2 regions of the Streptomyces sp. NPDC024698 genome follow, and region 1 is predicted to be linked to the other one. Evidence: riboswitches for the same ligand, from Rfam matches in the RefSeq annotation. Region 1 holds a riboswitch; the other holds the start of a gene.
What was found. Region 1 has a riboswitch for S-adenosylmethionine ahead of thrC (threonine synthase). Riboswitches for the same ligand answer to the same signal wherever they lie in the genome.
Positions count from the first base shown of each region.

Region 2: linked by a shared signal. The riboswitch ahead of ACZ4AA_RS00400 (aminotransferase class V-fold PLP-dependent enzyme) and the one ahead of thrC (threonine synthase) in region 1 are both predicted to bind S-adenosylmethionine.

Region 1 is NZ_JBVHLK010000004.1:172,208-179,833, reverse strand. Features, by position in the region: gene groL (chaperonin GroEL) at 1-341, opposite strand, end outside; gene ACZ4AA_RS11775 (cold-shock protein) at 704-907, opposite strand; gene ACZ4AA_RS11770 (MoaD/ThiS family protein) at 1,350-1,625, opposite strand; gene thrC (threonine synthase) at 1,622-2,920, opposite strand; SAM riboswitch class I at 2,938-3,094, opposite strand; gene ACZ4AA_RS11760 (glucosyl-3-phosphoglycerate synthase) at 3,299-4,243, shown strand; gene ACZ4AA_RS11755 (alpha,alpha-trehalose-phosphate synthase (UDP-forming)) at 4,322-5,782, shown strand; gene otsB (trehalose-phosphatase) at 5,928-6,782, opposite strand; gene ACZ4AA_RS11745 (DUF3263 domain-containing protein) at 6,982-7,209, opposite strand; gene ACZ4AA_RS11740 (ROK family protein) at 7,437-7,626, shown strand, end outside.
Region 2 is NZ_JBVHLK010000001.1:83,741-91,366, reverse strand. Features, by position in the region: gene qcrB (cytochrome bc1 complex cytochrome b subunit) at 1-1,146, shown strand, start outside; gene trpD (anthranilate phosphoribosyltransferase) at 1,330-2,394, shown strand; SAM riboswitch class IV at 2,493-2,609, shown strand; gene ACZ4AA_RS00400 (aminotransferase class V-fold PLP-dependent enzyme) at 2,796-4,172, shown strand; gene ACZ4AA_RS00395 (Lrp/AsnC family transcriptional regulator) at 4,212-4,493, opposite strand; gene ACZ4AA_RS00390 (rhomboid family intramembrane serine protease) at 4,535-5,290, opposite strand; gene ACZ4AA_RS00385 (hypothetical protein) at 5,444-5,683, shown strand; gene ACZ4AA_RS00380 (NYN domain-containing protein) at 5,719-7,068, shown strand; gene ACZ4AA_RS00375 (C40 family peptidase) at 7,430-7,626, shown strand, end outside.

The DNA of each region.
Region 1 (7,626 bases):
GCCATCGGGTTGGCGCCGGCGGCGACGTTGCGCAGGCCCTCGCGGACGAGAGCCTGGGCGAGGACGGTCGCGGTGGTCGTACCGTCACCGGCGACGTCGTCCGTCTTCTTGGCGACTTCCTTGACCAGCTCGGCGCCGATCTTCTCGTACGGGTCCTCGAGCTCGATCTCCTTGGCGATGGAAACACCATCGTTGGTGATCGTGGGCGCGCCCCACTTCTTCTCGAGGACGACGTTACGGCCCTTGGGGCCGAGGGTGACCTTGACGGCGTCGGCGAGCTGGTTCATCCCGCGCTCGAGACCGCGCCGTGCCTCCTCGTCGAACGCGATGATCTTGGCCATGTGAAGTGGTCCTCCCGGACGGGGTGGATTTCTCCGGATCGTGCCCGCGCCCGCGACGGACGGCCCTCGAACCCTGTGGTTCCTTGCCCCACAGGCCCGTGAGCCTCGCCGGCCCGATCCAAGTTCTGTCACTCTCACTGGGAGAGTGCTAACGCCAATGATTAGCACTCGACCCCTGCGAGTGCAAGCGCCTCTCATGAAAACAGCCCCCTGGCCCAGCCCCCGCCCGGGGTTCCGTCCAGCACGCGCACGCGGGCATGCGCGAGGCGGGGGGCGACCGGGAAACGCACGAGGGGCCCGCACCCCTGGTGGGATGCGGGCCCCTCGTGCGTGAGTTGAGTCGGTGGTCGTTCGCGCCCGGATCAGACGGCGAGTTTGACCATGTCCGCCTGCGGACCCTTCTGGCCCTGCGAGATCTCGAACTCCACTCGCTGACCCTCTTCAAGGGTGCGGTAGCCGTCCATCTGAATCGCGCTGTAGTGCACGAAGACGTCCGCACCACCGTCGACCGCGATGAAGCCGTACCCCTTCTCCGCGTTGAACCACTTGACGGTGCCCTGAGCCATGCCTAACTCCCCTATTACTGGCCCTTGCACAGATCCGCACTTCGCGGATCCGGGTCAGACCTCACCCCCCAAACGGTTGGGGGTGTGCGCCGGAACGCGTCGACCGCGGCTGAATGTATCTGTCCAACTGCCCTCTGCAACAGGTCAGTCGGACGAGAATTCTGGGCATGGCCGATCAATGATTTGCGGAGAATACGCAAGGATCCGGGGCAAGTCGGGCCCCATAAATGCCATAAAATACCCAAAAAGGTGAGCCACTTTGGCTACTTCTTATCGGCGCCAGAACGGCAACTCATATGCGTCCGGCATGAAACCAACATCGAAAACAAACCGGCTTCCCCAACTCTAGCGCGTTCAACCCTACAGAATTGCCCCCTCCGCTTGTCTCGCGGAAGGGGCAATTATGTGAACGCGATGTGTTCGGCATTACCGAGGGTAACGATCAGCCTCCGGCGACGGCCGGAATGATCGAGACTCCGGACCCCGCCGGGGTCGCCGTCTCCAGGCCCTGCTCGAAGCGAACGTCGTCGTCGTTGACGTACACGTTGACGAAGCGGCGCAGCTTGCCCTGGTCGTCCAGGACGCGCGCGGCGATCCCCGTGTGCTTCTTCTCCAGGTCTCCGATGACCTCGGCGAGGGTCGCGCCCTCGGCCGTCACCTCGGCGGCCCCACCGGTGTAGGTGCGCAGAATGGTGGGGATGCGGACGTTGACGCTCATGATGCGAGACCAGCCTCTCGGAAGGAGTCGAGGTTCGGGCGGATGGTCGCGGTCAGCCCGGTGTCGGAGGCCACCGCGTCCAGGGTCTTGAGGCCGTCGCCGGTGTTCAGCACGACGGTGGTCAGCGTCGGGTCGAGCAGACCGTTCTCGATCAGCTTCCGGGTGACACCGACGGTCACACCGCCCGCCGTCTCCGCGAAGATGCCCTCGGTGCGCGCGAGCAGCTTGATCGCGTCCACGATCTGCTCGTCGTCCACGTCCTCCACCGCGCCGCCGGTGCGCCGGGCGATGTCGAGCACGTACGGGCCGTCCGCCGGGTTGCCGATGGCGAGCGACTTGGCGATGGTGTCCGGCTTCTGGGGCCGTACGACGTCGTGGCCGGCCTTGTAGGCCACGGAGACCGGGGAGCAGCCCTCGGCCTGGGCGCCGAAGATCTTGTACGGCCTGTCCTCGACGAGTCCGAGTTTGATCAGCTCCTGGAGACCCTTGTCGATCTTCGTGAGCTGGGAGCCGGAGGCGATCGGCACGACGAGCTGGTCGGGGAGCCTCCAGCCGAGCTGCTCGCAGATCTCGTACGCCAGGGTCTTGGAGCCCTCGGCGTAGTAAGGCCGCAGGTTGACGTTGACGAAGCCCCAGCCCTCGCCGGCCGCGTCGCCGATCAGCTCGGAGCAGAAACGGTTCACGTCGTCGTAGTTGCCCTCGATGCCGACGAGCTCGCCGCCGTAGACCGCGGCCATGACGACCTTGCCCTGCTCCAGGTCGTGCGGGATGAACACGCAGGAACGGAAGCCGGCGCGGGCCGCGGCGGCGCCCACCGCTCCGGCGAGGTTGCCGGTGGAGGAGCAGGAGAGGGTGGTGAACCCGAAGGCACGGGCCGCTTCGATGGCCTGGGCGACGACGCGGTCCTTGAAGGAGTGCGTCGGGTTGCCCGAGTCGTCCTTGACGAAGAGCTTTCCGGCGTCGACGCCGAGCTCACGGGCCAGGTTGTCGGCCCGGACGAGCTTGGTCCAGCCAGGGTTGATGTTCGGCTTGTCCGCCACGTCCGCGGGGACGGGCAGCAGCGGCGCGTAGCGCCAGATGTTCGCGGGTCCCGCTTCGATCCGCTTGCGGAGTTCCTCGGTGTCGTACGCCGAGAAGTCGTAGGCGATCTCGAGCGGGCCGAAACACTCCTCGCAGGCGAAGACCGGGCCGAGCGGCACGCGGTGTCCGCACTCGCGGCAGGAAAGCGCCGCGGCCGGGCCGAGGTCCACCGGGTCGGCGGAGTTCGTGGTGCTTGCAACTGTCTGCGCAGCCATGGAGGCGAGGCCCTTTCTCCTCATCTTCCTCACGGCGCACTTCGCCGTGAGACGGATTTGGCACCTTCCCGAGCCGGGAGCCTCGCGACGCGATCGACATCGATCGCTACGAGACCGGCTGGAGGGTTGCCGGGGCTTCATCGGGCCGTATCCCTCTGCCCCTCTGGATGAGCGGTATTTGATTGTTGAACTGTTGAACACGATACGCGCCGACGATCCAGGACATGCGATGGTCATGCGCGTTGTTCAAGACTGTAACCGAAGGCCAGGACAGTTGAGATAGTCGTCCGAACGGCGAGACGAGCCCATCGATCCGCCGCCGGCCGCAGCGGGCACGCCGACGACGGCGTGTGATCAGACAGTGAGGAGCCGCAGACGGTGCTGAGAGAAGTCGAGAGCTGGCTGAGCACACGCTCCTGGTCCGTGACCGACCGCCCGCTCCACAAACTCATGGCAGCCAAGCGCGTCACCGGCTCGACGGTCAGTGTCGTGCTGCCCGCGCTCAACGAGGAGGAGACGGTCGGCGAGATCGTCGCGATCATCCGCCACGACCTGATGCAGCAGGTGCCCCTCGTCGACGAGATCGTCGTCGTCGACTCCGGTTCGAGCGACCGTACCGCCGCGGTCGCCGCCGCCGCGGGCGCGCGCGTCGTGCACCGCGACGACATCCTCCCGCGGATACCGGCCGTGCCCGGCAAGGGCGAGGTGCTGTGGCGGTCGCTCCTCGTGACGAGCGGGGACATCGTCGCCTTCGTCGACGCGGACCTCAGGGAGTTCTCGTCCGACTTCGTCTCCGGGATCGTGGGCCCCCTGCTCACCGAGCCCGGCGTCGACCTCGTCAAGGCCATGTACGACCGCCCGATGGCCGGCGGTGGCGGGCAGGGCGGCCGGGTCACCGAGCTGATGGCCCGCCCCCTGCTGAACATGCACTGGCCGCAGCTCGCGGGCTTCGTCCAGCCGCTCGGCGGCGAGTACGCGGCTCGCCGCTCGCTGCTCGAACAGCTCCCCTTCCCCGTCGGTTACGGCGTCGAACTGGGCATGCTCGTCGACGCCCTGCACCTGGTGGGCCTGGACGCCCTCGCCCAGGTCGACGTCGGCGTGCGCAAGCACCGCCACCAGGACGGCCAGGCGCTGGGCCGCATGGCCGCCGCGATCTACCGCACCGCGCAGCTCCGGCTCGCCCGCGGCCATCTGATCCGCCCCTCCCTGACCCAGTTCGAACGCGACCGGGACGGTTTCCGGCCGCGCACCTACTCCGTGGACACCGAGGAAAGGCCGCCGATGACCGAAATGTCCGAGTACCAGACGCGCAGAGCCGCGTAGTCCGGCGCCCACGGCCGCCGATCGCATACGGCCGAAGGGCGCGTTTGAGCGTTTCGAGACGGGGCTAGGTTTCGAGGCATGGCTTCAACGCATGGTGCCCACAGGATTCTGGTCGCCTCCAACCGCGGCCCGGTCACCTACGAGGTACGGGAGGACGACTCGCTGCACGCCCGGCGCGGCGGCGGTGGACTCGTCTCGGGTCTCTCCGCGATCGGGCCGGACGCGGGTGCGCTCTGGGTGTGCTCGGCCCTCGGCGACGGCGACCGGGAGGCCGTCCGGCGCGGGGTCGGCGAGGACGGCGTACGGATGCTGGCCATCGACGCCGCCACGCACGCCGACGCGTACAACGGCATCGCCAACTCCGTGCTGTGGTTCGTCCACCACATGCTGTACCAGACCCCGCTGGAGCCGGTCTTCGACGCGGAGTTCCGGCGGCAGTGGGCGTCGTACCGCGCCTACAACCGTGCCTTCGCCGAGGCGCTCGCCGAGGAGGCGGCCGAGGGCGCGTCGGTGCTGGTCCAGGACTACCACCTGTGCCTGGTGCCAGGGATGCTCCGCGAGCTGCGCCCCGACCTGCGCATCGGCCACTTCTCCCACACCCCCTGGGCACCCGAGGACTACTTCCGGATGCTCCCCGACGACATCCGCGCCGAGCTGATGGCGGGCATGCTCGGCGCCGACCGGGTGGCCTTCCTGACCTGGCGGTGGGCCACGGCGTTCATGCGCTGCGCGGAGCAGACCGAACCCGGCCGCTACGTCGCCACCCGGCCCTCGGGCGGCTCCCCCGCGATCGAGCACCTGGACGGCGCCGGGCCGCCCGTGCGCGAGACCCGGGTCGGCGTGCACGGCCTCGGGGCGGACGCCGAGTTCCTGCGCGAGCGCTCGCACCGGGCGGACGTCGGGGAACGCATGGCCGCGCTGCGCGAGGAGATCGGCGCGGGCCGCAGGACGATCGTGCGCGTCGACCGGACCGAGCTGTCCAAGAACATCGTGCGGGGGATGCTGGCGTACCGGCAGCTGCTCGACGACCACCCCGAGTGGCGCGAGCGGGTCGTCCACGTGGCCTTCGCCTATCCCTCGCGGCAGGACCTCGCGGTCTACCGGGACTACACGGCCGAGGTGCAGCGGCTCGCCGACGAGATCAACTCCGGGTACGGAACGCCCGGCTGGACTCCGGTGGTGCTGCACGTGAAGGACGACTTCGCCCGCTCGCTCGCCGCGTACCGGCTGGCCGACGTCGCCCTCGTCAACCCGATCCGGGACGGCATGAACCTCGTCGCCAAGGAGGTCCCGGTCGTCTCCGACGAGGGCTGCGTGCTGGTCCTGTCGCGGGAGGCCGGGGCGTACGAGGAACTGGGCGAGGACGCGATCTCCGTGAACCCGTACGACATCACCGGCACGGCGCGGGCGCTGCACGAGGCACTCGGCATGCAGCCCGGCGAGCGCGCCGAACGCACCAAGCGCCTGTCGGCGGCGGCCACCGCCCTCCCCCCGGCCCAGTGGTTCCTGGACCAACTGCACGAACTCTCTTCGAGTTAGCCCCGGCCGGATCGGTCCAGCCCCTCCGGCGTTTGAGGAGCGGGGTCCAGGGCGGAGCCCCGGGTACGGGTCGGGTAGGGGCGGAGGGGGCGAAACAAGCCGGTGCCCGACCCGCCCCACCCGCAGGGGGACGAACCGGCCCGGGTCAGGCGAGTCGGGCCGCGATGGCGGCGAGGAGGCGGACGACCCCGGCGGGCCCGTCGACCACGAGGTCGGCGCGTTCGGCGAGTTCGGCGACCTCCGAGCTGCCACTGCACACGAGCAGCCCCGGAACCCCGTCGGAGCGAAGCTTGTCGACGGCGGCGAAGGCGGGCAGATCCCCCAGGTCGTCCCCCGCGTACAGCACGGCCTCGGCCCCGGTCTCCCGGACGTACTCCACGAGGGCCACACCCTTGTCCATGCCCGGCGGACGCAGCTCCAGGACCATGCGCCCCGGCTCGACGATCAGCCCGTGCCGGGCGGCGAGCTCACCCAGCGGCTCCCGCAACGCCTCGAACGCGGCCTGCGGATCGGCGGCCCGCCGCGTGTGCACGGCGACCGCCCGGCCCTTCTCCTCGATCCAGGTGCCCTGCCAGGCACCGATCCCGTCGAGGAACCCGGGCAGCTCGGCGCGGACGGCGGCCACACCGGGGTGCGGGGCGGGGGCGGTGACCGTACCGCTCACCGCGTCCCAGCGCTCGGCGCCGTAGTGACCGAGGACGACCAGGTGCTCCAGGCCGGGTACGCCCGCGAAACCGCCGTGGCGCACGGCCACACCGGCCGGGCGGCCGGTGACCACGGCGACGGAGGCGACCTTGGGGGCGAGCGCGGCGAGCGCGGGGACCGCGTCGGGGTGCGCCCGGGCCCGGTCGGGATCGGGAACGATGGGGGCGAGGGTGCCGTCGAAGTCGAGCGCGACGACCGTCCGGGCGGGGTGCGTGAGGATCGCTTCCAGAGCTTCGCGCCCGGCGGGGGTCACCGGGGCCGGCAAGGAGTCCTTGGATTCGGGGTGGGTGCCCATGGAACGACCCTATCCGGGTGGCGCCGGACGCACCCCCGACTCACGCCCGAGCAAGCGCCTCTCCCCCCGGAATGCCCGGATCCCACCTCGCCAAGACCTTCTCTCGCCCCTCCCGACCCGGGGGCGCTGCCCCCGGACCCCCGCTCCTCAAACGCCGGAGGGGCTGAATTTTCCGGCCGGGGCCGGATCCTGCCAGCGTTCATCGTTCGTCGCGGCGGGCCTCGCGGACACGGCGGAGTCTGTTGACCGTCACGGGGTCGTGCGCCAGGGCGCGCGGGTCGTTCAGCAGTGCGTTGAGCAGCTGGTAGTAGCGGACCGGGGCCAGGCCCAGCCGTTCGCGTATGGCGCGCTCCTTGGCGCCGGGGCCGGAGAAGCCGCGGCGCTCCAGGGCGAGAATGCTCCGTTCGCGCGCGGGCAGCTCTTCCATGGACAGCACGGTAGTCCCCGGCACCGACAGGCACCGGGTCCGGGGCCGCCGGGCGAGGGGCAGGAGACCGGCACAGCCCCTGGCCGCCCTGCCCCGCGTGCCAGGTCACGTCTCGGAATGCGGATAGACCAGCTCCATCCCGCGAGTGGACTAGACCTTTCCAGGGGTAAAGCGCGACACTGTCCCCCGTGAGACACGTCATCGCCCTCGATGTGGGCGGCACCGGGATGAAGGCCGCCCTCGTCGGGGTGGACAACGAGCCCTCCCCGGACCGCCCCGGCGCCCCGCGGCAGGACCCCGGGCACCCCGCGCTGCTGCACCAGGCCCGTCGCGCGACCGGCCGTGAGCGCGGGCCCGACGCCGTCGTCGAGGAGATCCTCGACTTCGCCGCCGAACTGCGCGCCTACGGCGAGGAGC
Region 2 (7,626 bases), on a different contig from region 1:
TTCACCGGTTACTCGCTCCCGGACGACCTGCTCTCCGGCACCGGTGTGCGCTTCATGGAAGGCGCGGTCCTGTCCGTGCCGATCGTGGGCACGTACCTGTCGTTCTTCCTGTTCGGCGGCGAGTTCCCGGGCGGCGACTTCGTGGCCCGCTTCTACTCGGTGCACGTGCTGCTGCTGCCGGGCATCATGCTCGGCCTGGTCGTCGGCCACCTGATCCTGGTCTTCTACCACAAGCACACGCAGTTCGCGGGCCCCGGCAAGACCAACGAGAACGTCGTCGGCATGCCGCTGCTCCCGGTCTACATGGCCAAGGCCGGAGGCTTCTTCTTCCTGGTCTTCGGTGTCATCGCGGCCATCGCGGCGATCGCCTCGATCAACCCGATCTGGGCCATGGGTCCCTACCGTCCGGACATGGTCTCCACGGGCGCCCAGCCCGACTGGTACATGGGCTTCTCCGAGGGCCTCATCCGTGTCATGCCGGGCTGGGAGATCAACCTCTGGGGTCACACGCTCGTCCTGGGCGTGTTCATCCCGCTGGTGATCTTCCCGCTGGTCCTGGTCGCGATCGCGGTCTACCCGTTCATCGAGTCCTGGGTCACCGGCGACAAGCGCGAGCACCACATCCTGGACCGCCCGCGCAACGTCCCGACCCGGACCGCGTTCGGTGCCGCCTGGATCAGCTGGTACTTCGTCCTGCTCGTCGGCGGCGGCAACGACATCTGGGCCACGCACTTCCACCTGGCGATCAACTCGATCACCTGGTTCGTGCGCATCGCCTTCTTCGTCGTGCCGGTGCTCACGTTCATCGCCACCAAGCGGATCTGCCTCGGCCTCCAGCGCCGGGACCGGGACAAGGTGCTGCACGGCCGCGAGTCGGGCATCATCAAGCGCCTGCCGCACGGTGAGTTCATCGAGGTCCACGAGCCGCTCAGCCAGGACGCGCTGCACACGCTCACCGCGCACGTGCAGTACAAGCCGGCCGAGATCGGCCCGACGGTCGACGAGAACGGTGTCGAGCGCAAGGTCTCGGGTGCGCAGAAGCTGCGCGCCAAGATGAGCAAGGGCTTCTACGGCGAGGAGGGCCAGATCCCCAAGCCCACCGTCGAGGAGTACAAGGAGATCACGAGCGGCCACGGCCACCACTGATCCCCGGCAGTTCGCCACGGCAGGAGCCCCGTCCACGCAACGGACGGGGCTCTTCGCCGTCTCGGGGCTGGATAGGGTGGACTCACCCGGTGCCAGGGGGTGAGTCCACCCCGCGGCGCCCACGACCGTGTCACCCGCGCCCGTGTCAGCACGACCGCGTGACCCAGGAAACCAGGAGCGACCATGAGCGCTGTGAACCCCGCTGGAGGCGACACCGCGGCGGGCCGTTCCTGGCCCGCGGTACTGAACGGACTGCTCGAAGGCCGCGACCAGAGCGCCGACGACACGGCCTGGGCGATGGACCGCATCATGCGCGGCGAGGCGACCGACGCGCAGATCGCCGGGTTCGTGGTGGCGCTGCGGGCCAAGGGCGAGACCGTCCAGGAGATCGCCGGACTCGTCCGGGCCATGTACGAGCACGCGAACGTGATCGAGGTGCCCGGACGCACCGTCGACATCGTCGGAACGGGCGGCGACGGCGCGAAGACCGTCAACATCTCCACGATGTCCTCGATCGTGGTGGCCGGCACCGGCGCCAAGGTCGTCAAGCACGGCAACCGGGCGGCGTCCTCCGCGTCCGGGGCGTCGGACGTGCTGGAGAAGCTCGGCGTCAATCTGCAACTGCCGGTGAGCCGGGTCGCCGCGGTGGCCGAGGAGGCCGGGATCACCTTCTGCTTCGCGGTCAAGTTCCACCCGGCGCTGCGTCATGTGGCGGCGGCCCGCGGCCAGTTGGGCATCAGGACCACCTTCAACGTGCTCGGACCGCTGACCAACCCGGCACGGGTGAAGGCCCAGGCGGTCGGCGTCGCCGATGCCCGGATGGCGCCCATCGTGGCGGGCGTGTTCGCCGAGCGCGGCAACTCCTCGCTGGTCTTCCGCGGTGACGACGGCCTCGACGAGCTGACCACCACCGGGGGTTCCCACGTGTGGGTCGTCCGCGACGGCAAGGTCACCGAGGAGCGCTTCGACCCCCGCGACGTCGGGCTCGACATCGTCCCGGTGGAGGCACTGCGCGGCGCCGACGCCTCGTACAACGCGGAGGTCGCCCGGCGCCTCCTGGACGGCGAGAAGGGGCCCGTGCGGGACGCGGTCCTGCTGAACTCGGCGGCCGCCCTGGTGGCCCTCTCGCCGACCGGCGCGCCGCTCACCGGCCAACTCCGCGAGGGAATGGAGAAGGCCGCCGAGGCGATCGACTCCGGCGCCGCGAAGCGCACCCTGGAGCGCTGGGTGGCCGCCAGCAACGCCTGATCCACCCGCCGGTCCCCACCGGAGCCCGGCGCGGGACGCAGTCCGGATCCTGGACTGCGTCTTGCGCGGGGAAGATCCTCTGGCAAGATGCTGTATCAGGTCATGAGTGACAGCCATCAGGCCCCGGCCGGCTGTCCGGCAACCCTCCGTCCGTGGCGGGGTGCCCCGGGTGAAGACCAGGTCGTAGGCAGCGAGGCCTACGGCAAGCGCGGACCCCTCCCGCTCTCCGGGCGGACCACCAGGGGTCCTGGTCGTTCGAGGGAGCCTTCTGTGAGCAAGCGAATGCGATAGGGCGCCGAGCCCCGCCTCCGCACACCCTTTTCACCCTTCTCCCGCGCTGAGCGCCGCCTGCGGCGGCCGGCTCGCGCGGTGATCCCGCCTGCCTCTCACAGGAGCTCGCCATGTCTGTCTCCACCGTTGCCGCCGACCAGAGTGTTTGTGCCCCCCTGCCCGTTCTGGGCCGGGATGTCACCGTCCCGCTCGTCACCGGCGGCGAGGTGACCTACGCGGCCCTCGACTACGCCGCCAGCGCGCCCGCCCTCCAGCGGGTGTGGGACGACGTGGCCGCGTACGCGCCGTACTACGGCAGCGTCCACCGGGGCGCCGGCTACCTCTCGCAGCTGTCCACCGACCTCTTCGAGAACGCCCGCAGGACCGTCGAGGAGTTCCTCGACTGCCGCGCCGACGACCAGGTCGTGTTCACCCGCTCCACCACCGACTCGCTCAACCTGCTCGCCGCGGCCCTCCCGGCCGACTGCCAGGTCTTCGTCTTCGAGACCGAGCACCACGCCTCGCTGCTGCCCTGGCGCGACGCCCGGGTGACCTACCTGAACGCCCCCCGCACCCCCGCCGAGGCCGTCGAGACCCTGGAGCGCGCCCTCGCCGCCCGCACGGTGTCCGTTGAAGGGGGCCATGGACCGGCCCTGGTGTGCGTCACCGGCGCCTCGAACGTCACCGGGGAGCTGTGGCCCGTGCGGGAACTGGCCGCCGCAGCGCACGCCCACGGCGCCCGGATCGTCCTCGACGCCGCCCAGCTCGCCCCGCACCACCCGGTGTCGGTCCAGGACCTCGACGTCGACTGGGTCGCCTTCTCCGGGCACAAGCTGTACGCGCCCTTCGGCTCCGGTGTCCTCGCGGGCCGCTCCGACTGGCTGCGCGAGGCCGACCCCTACCTCGCCGGCGGCGGCGCCAGCCGCAAGGTCACCCGGCGCGCCGACGGCGGGGTGGACGTGGAGTGGCACGACAGCGCCGCCCGGCACGAGGCCGGCTCGCCGAACGTCATCGGCGCCTACTCGATCGCGTCGGCGTGCAAGGCGCTCACCGAGGAGGGCTTCGACAACCTGCTCGCCCGCGAGCGGCACCTGATCCGTACCGTCCGGGAGGGCCTCGCCGAGGTCCCCGAGGTCCGGGTCCTCTCGCTCTTCGGCGACGACGCCCCCCGCGTCGGCGTCATCTCCTTCGTCGTCGAGGGCTGGAACAGCTCGCACTTCGCGGCGGCGCTGTCCGCCGAGTACGGCATCGGTGTCCGCGACGGCCTCTTCTGCGCCCATCCGCTCGTGCGCACGCTGCTCGGCAGCGCCCCCGAGACCCAGGGGGAGTGCGGAGCCCCGGAGGCGGCACCCGGCGAGAAGTCCCTCAACGCCATCCGGGTCAGCTTCGGGGCCGGCACCCCCGACGAGCACGTCGAGCGGTTCGTGCGCGCGGTGCGCGAGCTGGTCAGGGACGGCGCGCGCTGGCAGTACCGCACCGAGGGCGGCCGCTGCGTCCCCGCGGTCTGAGGGCAGGGGCAGCCACGCCCGGAGGCGGCGCCGCGTCGGTCAGGAGTCGAGACCGATCGCGAACGCCGCCTCCAGGTCGTGCTGGGAGTACGTACGGAACGCCACGTGCGTGTCCGTCGCCTCGACGCCCGGGATCTTGCTGATCTTGCCGGGGATCACGTCCGCCAGGTCGTCGTGGGCCTGGACCCGGACCATGGCGATCAGGTCGTAGGTGCCGGTGACGGAGAAGACCTCGCTGACGCTGTCCAGCGACGCGATCGACTCGGCGATCTCGGGGATCCGGTCCACGCTGGTCTTGATGAGGACGATCGCGGTGATCACGGCTGGTTCTCTCCCTAGGGGCCGCTGCTGGGGATCTCACCCTACTCGCGGTCCACGGGGCCGGGCCGCTCCACCGGGGGCCCCGGCAGCACCCCGAGGGCGGGCACGGCGGCCGGGCGGCGGTGGAACCGGGCCCAGGCGTAGACGAAACCCAGGGTGAAGCCCACCAGGTGGGCCAGATAGGCGACCCCTGGACCCGAGGAGCTGCGGCCCGCCGCCAGCCATTGCAGCGTGAACCAGAACGGCAGCACCACCCAGGCGGGGAACCGCAGCGGCAGGAAGAACAGGAACGGGAAGAGACTGGTCACCCGGGCCCTGGGGAACAGGTACAGGAACGCGCCGAGCACCGCGGAGATCGCCCCGGAGGCCCCGACCAGGGACTGCTGCGAGGACGCGTTGGCGGCCGCGTAGCCCAGCAGGGCCAGATACCCGCAGCCCAGGTAGAAGAGGGCGAACTCCAGGTGGCCCATGCGCTCCTCGGTCATCAGCCCGAAGACGTAGAAGAACAGCATGTTGCCCAGGAGATGGAGCCAGCTGCCGTGGATGAACAGCGCGGTCGCGGGGGTGAAGGCCTCGCCGGGCGCCCCGCCGAACAGCCCGGCAGGCACCACGCCCCAGCGGCGGAAGTACGCCCGCTGCGCGACCAGCAGTTCGTCCCCGGTGCCGTACGCGGGATCCAGGCCCGAGGCGGGACCGATCACGAAGATCAGACAGCACAGGACGATCAGTCCGTACGTCACCGGCGCAGACCGGCCCCTCAGCGCCCTTCCGGCCGTCGCACTCCAATTGCCGATCATGGTACAGAGCATGACGTAACCGGACGGGTGCGCACAGACCGCCTCGCCGCCGTGGACACCCGAGCGTCGAGTACCCGCCAGGCCGTAGGGTTACGAGCCAAAGCACCGGGAAAACCGGCGCCGGACGGACACTAGAAGGAAAGCGGCTGCCCTATGACGGTTCCCCTGCCCGACGCGAAGACCCGCTGGCGCTGTGCCCTCTGTGGCAACCTCACGCGTTTCGACGTGACCCGCTCGTCGAAGGTCGTCGAGTATGTGCACCTGGACCTGGCCGGTGAGCCCAAGGTCGAGGAGCGCGAGGTGGTCAGTGAGACCATCGAGTCGGTGCGGTGCCGCTGGTGCAACGCGGTGGATCAGGTCGAACTCGTGGACAGGCCGGGCGCCGGCTCCTGAGGGAGCGGGCCCCGCACGGATTTTGGGGTGAACGGATGGTGGAGACCACAGGCGGGGAGCCGGACGACGGCACCGCCGAGGTGCTCGACCGTCCGCTGCCCGACGGCGTGCGCCGGCGGGTCGTGCAGATCGTCTCGGACGGCTTCGGCGGGCTGACGGTGTCCGAACTGCCCGCACAGCTGCGGCAGTACGCCCGATTCGCTCCCAATCGTCGCGCCAAGTTCGCGGGCAACGCGATGGCGGCGGCGCTGGAGACCGACCCGCTGTTCAGACAGCGGATCGCGGAGAAGCTCAGAGAGGCCCAGCCCGAGCTCGTCGGCGCTCTCGACTCGGGCGCGCCGCCCCCGGCCGCGGATCCGCTGGACGTGGCGGCCGCGGCCTACGTCGTGCGTCCCGCCGGTTGGGTCAAGCTCGTGACCGCCGCGGGCGAGGAGGCCCTGCGCGCGGACGCCGAGCGCGCCGACGAGGAGAGCCGCGCCGAGCTGGACCGGCTGCGCGCCGATCTCGCGGAGGCCCGCGCGCAGACGCGGACCGAGACCGAACGGCTGCGCGCGGAACTGGAGTCGGCCCGCAAGGAAGCGGAATCGCTTCACCGCAAGCTGCGCGGGGCCCTCAGCGACGTCAAGCGCGGCGAGGCGGCCCTGCGCAAGCTCCAGGCCGAGACGGAGGGGGCGAAGGCGGAGGGCCAGGCCCAGGTGTCCGCGGCCGAGAGCGAGACGCGGCGGCTCAAGGCGCGTCTGGCGGAGGCCGAGGCCGCGCTGGAGGCCACCCGCAAGGCGGCCCGCGAGGGTCGCAGCGTCGAGGACATGCGGGTGCGGCTGCTGCTGGACACGGTGCTGGACGCGGCCCAGGGGCTGCGCAGGGAACTGGCGCTGCCTCCCGTCTCCGTACGGCCCGCGGAGACGGTGGAGGCGGTCGAGCCGGGACGGATGACCCCGAAGGACATCGCCACCCGGGCCCTGTCCGAGAACGACCCCGCGATCCTGGACCAGTTGCTCGCGCTGCCCCAGGCCCATCTGGTGGTCGACGGCTACAACGTCACCAAGACCGGCTATCCCCAGATGCCGCTGGAGAAGCAGCGGCTGCGGCTGCTCGGCCAGCTCTCGCAGCTGGCCGCGCAGACCGGCGCCGAGGTCACCTGTGTCTTCGACGGGGCCGAACTGGCCGCGCCGGTGCTGCTCGCGCCCCCGCGCGGGGTGCGGGTGCTGTTCTCCAAGCCCGGTGTCACGGCGGACGAGCTGATCCGCCAGCTGGTGCGCGCCGAGCCGCCCGGCCGGCCGGTGATCGTCGTCTCCACCGACCGTGAGGTGGCCGACGGGATCGCCAAGGCGGGCGCCCGGCCGGTGGCGTCCGTGGTGCTCCTCAAGCGCTTCTCGCGCGGCTGAGCGACTCCTCCGGCGTGCTTCCGGGACGTCTTCTCCCTCGCGTCGCGCGTGTCCGGCGATCCGTCTCCTAAGTCGCATGAGCCGCCTACGCACCATGCGTAACGTCTGTGCGTGATGCCCGAATTGGTCATGTCTTCACGCGACGTAGTGTCAAGCGAGCATTACTGCTGGTGAGTTGATGGCAAAGAATGCGCTCCGTGACAAAGAATTTTCAGGTTTGGATTTGAACTGATCACAAGTAGGTCACTAGGGTCGTGCCTCGAACCTCCAACAGGGTGATCACTCATGAGGAGTGACGGTGGAGGGGCACCGCCCGTCGGCGTTTTCGGCAGGCGGCTGGAGGAAGAAGGAGCTCGCCTTCGTGGCGTCCCACCGTCGACCCAAGCAGCCGAGCCGCACCCGTGTGACCGTGCTCACCACCGCCGCCGCTGCCGCCGTTGTGCTCAGCGCCAACGCCGCCAACGCGGCCCCGTCCGAGAAGCCCAACAAGGACGAGGTCAAGACCAAGGTCGACAAGCTCTACCAGGAGGCCGAGCAGGCCACGGAGAAGCTCGACGG